2 regions of the Virgibacillus sp. LDC1 genome follow, and region 2 is predicted to be linked to the other one. Evidence: riboswitches for the same ligand, from Rfam matches in the RefSeq annotation. Region 2 holds a riboswitch; the other holds the start of a gene.

Region 1 (2,395 bases), on a different contig from region 2:
ATCCAGCAATGTTCGATCCTCCATGGATCCTCCCCCCCCCTTAATAACCGTCTCCTCTGGTTGAACCAAGCCATAGATCAGGCGCTACTATATAAGACACCTATAATTTCGAAAACCCTACACATCTTTCGAAAAAATGATCCTTTCGCCAGGCAGGCCCATTGGAATAACTTTGTAACGACAAAAAAACCGATCCAATTCGGATCGGCTTTTCTGCAAGCACTAATGAAATTACTGTAATTGTGGAGAAGCTTCCGATTGCTGTCTGGATATGATAAACAGCACGATCCAGATCAGCAGGAATCCCAGAAGCTGAGGACCTGTCACGATTTGCTGGAATACAATCCAGTTGATGAGCACGCCAACCATAGGAAAACTCAATTCCGCAAGTGTTGCCACAGAGGCTTTGGTCGTGGTTAATCCTTTATAATAAACCAGCAGGCTCAGGAGACCGGGCAGCAATGCCTGGCCGATCAGGTTCAGCGATACCAAGGCAAATGCCCCGGTATTCCAGGCTGGCATATTCCATGTTGCCCCCTCGCTCCATGTAATGACGGTCAGGAGCGGCAGTGCCAGCACGAAACGCAGTGAGGTTACCGTCTCGTATTTCAGTTTGCCTACCATCAGGCGCCCCATGACGGTTGAACCGCCCCACAGCGCTGCTGCGCCTAAGGACAAGAGGCTGCCAACTTGAATAAACTCGTTCCAATGCCCAATCGGCAAGGTTAAACCGAAGGTCAGTAAATACGTGCCCGCCAAAGCGATGATGAGCAGAATCCCAAAATGGCGCGGAAGCTTCTCTTTCAGAAGCAAGCTGGCCAGAATGATGGCAAACAGCGGCTGCAGCTTCTGAAGCAGCAGGACGGCATTTAGATTGCCGCTCGACAGCCCCATCGTAAACAATACGGTAGCCAATGCCGAGCCGCCCCAGGATATAAACAGCAGCGCGCCGACATGATTCCAGCCAAGGCCTTTTAGTTCCTCGCGGTTCTTCCACAATACAGGGATTGCGATCAGAGAAATGATGATATGTTCCAGCAAAACGATCTGAGCCGAAGTCAGATTTTTAAGCAGAATGACCCGGAATAACGGGTCCACGCCCCACAGGGCGGCTCCCAATACGACGAGCCAAAACCCTCCTTTAAAACGTCGACTTGCCTGTGCGTCGGAACCAAAGGGTTTCACCTTGACTCCAGTATTCATATTACTCATCTTGCCCTCTCCTGTCTTGAATACGGAGGTCTTACTAGCAGAAAGCCCCCGTCATCGACATATGTCGACGTTACGGGGGCTGATCAAATAAGCCTGCGCCCGAATGGAAAATTTCGCATCCACGGCAAACTCATCTTTGATCTTCTCCCATCCGGACTTTACCGTCGGCCTTGGATTTGCACCAAGTCAGTCGCTGCATACTTGTTCGTGCCAGCATGCAGCGAGTCGCGGGCTGAGTTTCGTTCACGCCGGAACGAACCATCACCGCCGGTTAGGAATTTCACCTTACCCCGAAGATCCATATTCATGTTTTATTTTTGTCATGCAATATTCTGATTGACCGATAATTCCTATAAGCTTAGTTGATGTATTGAAATTATAGCATGAATCCTTTCATGTAAATACATCTATTTTCAAAATAATTGAAATTAGACTGGAATACAATGAAAAATCTCACGTTCAACCAAGACTTACTGAGAATTATACGGCAAGTATCAATTTGTTACCAGTATGTTTTTCTGCCATTTTCATTTTAGGTTATATCAAATACCTTGTAGTTAGAACGGGGACCGACCACCCCAGCTTGAAGGCAGAGCAGATCAAGGGCGTCCTTGGTGTTAAGGCCCATTCCTCCGCCTGCCCGAGGCAACGACAACGATAGGTTTGATGAACTGGCTGCAGATTCACTCTCGTACTGCTTCGTCTCGCTTAATAACATTTTGCTTCCATCCGGCCGAACCATATACTGACGCAAATAACCGCCTTCCCTTACGGTTATCAGCTTTCCCTTGCCCTCTTCTTCCTTCTTGCTCTTCTGGAGCAGCTGTTCAAATCCTCCTTGGGCTGATTCAGCGTTCAACCGTTTCACAGGACTCCAGTATGTATATGCAGACTCAATGCGCATGAACTCACATCCTTCTCAATCGTTATTCTATCACTTACAGATATTATCGGGTACCAGAGCACTTCGCTTTAATCGCTCGCCATTTACATTGGTATAAAAAACGCCCTTAAGGTTTTAGCAACCTTAAGGACGGTCTTTTACTTCTAATGGATTCCTGTTTCGCTTAGTTCATAAACTTCAATGCAGCCAAAGTACGTTTCAGAACAAGTGCCGCTTGGGCGCGGGTAACCGAATCGAGTGCTCCGAAATGACCATGATTGTCGCCCTGCACGATGCCTT
Region 2 (2,395 bases):
GGCATCACGTCTACCGTAAATATACCTTTGTCAATGGATGTAGCTGTCAAACAGACGCCGTTAACGGATACGCTGTCCCCCAGCTTTAAATCATCCATGATCCGGCTAGCGGAAATACTGAGCAGCATGGCTTCGCCTTTCCGTCCGATACGCCTCATCTCGCCGATCTCCTCAACCAATCCAGTAAACACAGGCTTCCCTCCTTTCTTTCTCCTTATTTCCAGACTGGAATCCCGGTGACGTAAATATTGTCGCCCAGCCTTTCCGTCTCAAGTCCTGTCAGCATAATCGCTTGATCCATCTGTTCGTATCCGCTGAACATGTAATTTCCAGGCGCATCATACCCTCCGATAATCTTAGGGGCGATAAACTGGATGAGCCGATCCACCAGCTTCTGTTCCAGCATCGAGCCATTCAGCGTGCCGCCACCTTCCAGCAAAATGGAGGCAATCCCCATCTGTCCCAGCTTCGCCATCGCAGCCTTCAGATCCACACGCGGTCCTGGCCCGCAGGGGATAACCTGGGCTCCCAGCTCTTCCAGCCCGGTCCGCTTCGTCTCATCCGCCTGCTCCGTCGTCAAAATCCACGTTGGCGCCAATCCGTCTGTCACGACATGGCTGTCGAGCGGGATTCGCAAGCTGGAATCCACAATGATCCTAACCGGATCCAGCCCTTCCACGCCAAGTCTCGTCGTCAGACTCGGATTATCAGCGATAACTGTAGACACGCCTACCATGATGCCTTGATGGCGATGACGCAGCGTATGCACAAGTGCTCTTGATTCTTCATTGGATATCCACTTGCTATCGCCGGTTTTCGAAGCGATTTTGCCGTCCAACGTGCTGGCTGTCTTTAACGTTACAAAGGGCTGACCTGTCGTAATGAACTTAATGAAGGTTTCGTTCAAGCGAAGAGCACGCTCCTTAAGGACACCGGTCTCAACCCGGATTCCCGCTGCACGCAGCATTTGAATCCCTTTGCCCGCAACCAGAGGATTGGGGTCCTCGCAAGCAACAACCACTCGCTGAACACCCTCGGCAATCAGCCTCTCGCTGCAAGGCGGCGTTGTACCGTAGTGACTGCAGGGTTCCAGTGTCACGTACACCGTACTGCCCGCCGCTTTGCTGCCAGCCATATTCAGGGCATGAACCTCAGCATGCGGTGTTCCACGCTCCAAATGCGTTCCTACCCCTGCAAGCGCGCCATCCTTAACTATGACACAGCCGACAACCGGATTAATCCCGGTTTGACCCTGAGCACGTTCAGCAAGGTCCAGCGCAAGTGACATATAGAATTCATCGTTGACGATATCCATGCTAAACATGCTCCTTTCCCAACGTTCACATAAAAAAGCCCTGCCAAAGATTCGGGGGAATCCTTAACAGAGCTTGATGGAAGTTAATAATCGACACGCTAAATAACCGTCATGAATGCAGGTTTTGCTTATAACAAACAACTCAAATCCGTTACCGGCGACATCCAATCATCGCAAGTACAGGCTTGAACCGCATGTGAAAACCTGCACATAACGCATATCACGTTGTGCGCATAGACACAAATAGCACATGTTGCTTATGTGTCTTTCACTCCTTCTCCCATCCAGACTATACTGTCGGTCCCGGAATTTCACCAGGTCCACCGCATACGGTGTGCAACAACACACGCATATCCGGGTCACGGACTAAGACGCAGCCATCTGCTTTCTAAAGCTTAATCACTGCGTTCATCACCGCCGGTAGGGAATTTCACCCTGCCCCGAAGGATTAAACATATGAAATTGTTTGATCTTATGAAGAATCTTATCACCACCTTTTGAAAATTGCAAGAAAAAACAACTAACTTTTTTAAAGTTTATAACTTAATACCAATATGTGTATTGGAAGTAGAAGGAGAATTCTCCTCCAAGGGAGAACAGTTTAAGTTGGGCAAACACGGGAGCAAGATAAAGTTAAAAAAGGAGCGCGCTACGATGAAAACTTCGCTGGACATTGTCGTCCGTCCTACGGAAATCGACGTCAACGGACATGTAAATAACGCCAAATACCTGGAATATCTGGAGTGGGGCCGTGAGGAATGGTACGAAGCAGGAGACCTTCAATATGATATGTTGAAACGGCTCGGAATCCAGACCGTTACCGTCAATATCAATATCAATTACCGCAAGGAGTGCGGCCAAGGCGAAAGGCTAACCGTCGTGACCGAACCGAAATCTATCGGTCGTACGAGTTATGTGCTGATTCAGACGATTTACAACGAACAGGGAGAGCTTTGCGCGGATGCTGCCGTTACCAGTGTGGCGATGGATGTACTTACTCGTAAGAGCAGGCCTGTTCCGGAAGAGCTCCGCCAATTATTCCCTGCCCCTGCGTAATCCCTCCCCGAATAATCAAACAGG

What was found. Region 2 has a riboswitch for FMN ahead of ribD (bifunctional diaminohydroxyphosphoribosylaminopyrimidine deaminase/5-amino-6-(5-phosphoribosylamino)uracil reductase RibD). Riboswitches for the same ligand answer to the same signal wherever they lie in the genome.
Region 1: another riboswitch for FMN. It lies ahead of OHJ21_RS26815 (DMT family transporter); the one in region 2 lies ahead of ribD (bifunctional diaminohydroxyphosphoribosylaminopyrimidine deaminase/5-amino-6-(5-phosphoribosylamino)uracil reductase RibD).

The regions. Positions count from the first base shown of each region.
Region 1 covers NZ_JAOXLZ010000005.1:503,477-505,871, reverse strand. Annotated here, with positions in the region: gene OHJ21_RS26820 (sigma-70 family RNA polymerase sigma factor) at 1-24, opposite strand, end outside; gene OHJ21_RS26815 (DMT family transporter) at 232-1,212, opposite strand; FMN riboswitch at 1,348-1,514, opposite strand; gene OHJ21_RS26810 (hypothetical protein) at 1,745-2,116, opposite strand; gene OHJ21_RS26805 (choice-of-anchor I family protein) at 2,280-2,395, opposite strand, start outside.
Region 2 covers NZ_JAOXLZ010000001.1:666,825-669,219, reverse strand. Annotated here, with positions in the region: gene ribE (riboflavin synthase) at 1-191, opposite strand, end outside; gene ribD (bifunctional diaminohydroxyphosphoribosylaminopyrimidine deaminase/5-amino-6-(5-phosphoribosylamino)uracil reductase RibD) at 215-1,315, opposite strand; FMN riboswitch at 1,584-1,767, opposite strand; gene OHJ21_RS03100 (acyl-CoA thioesterase) at 1,970-2,371, shown strand.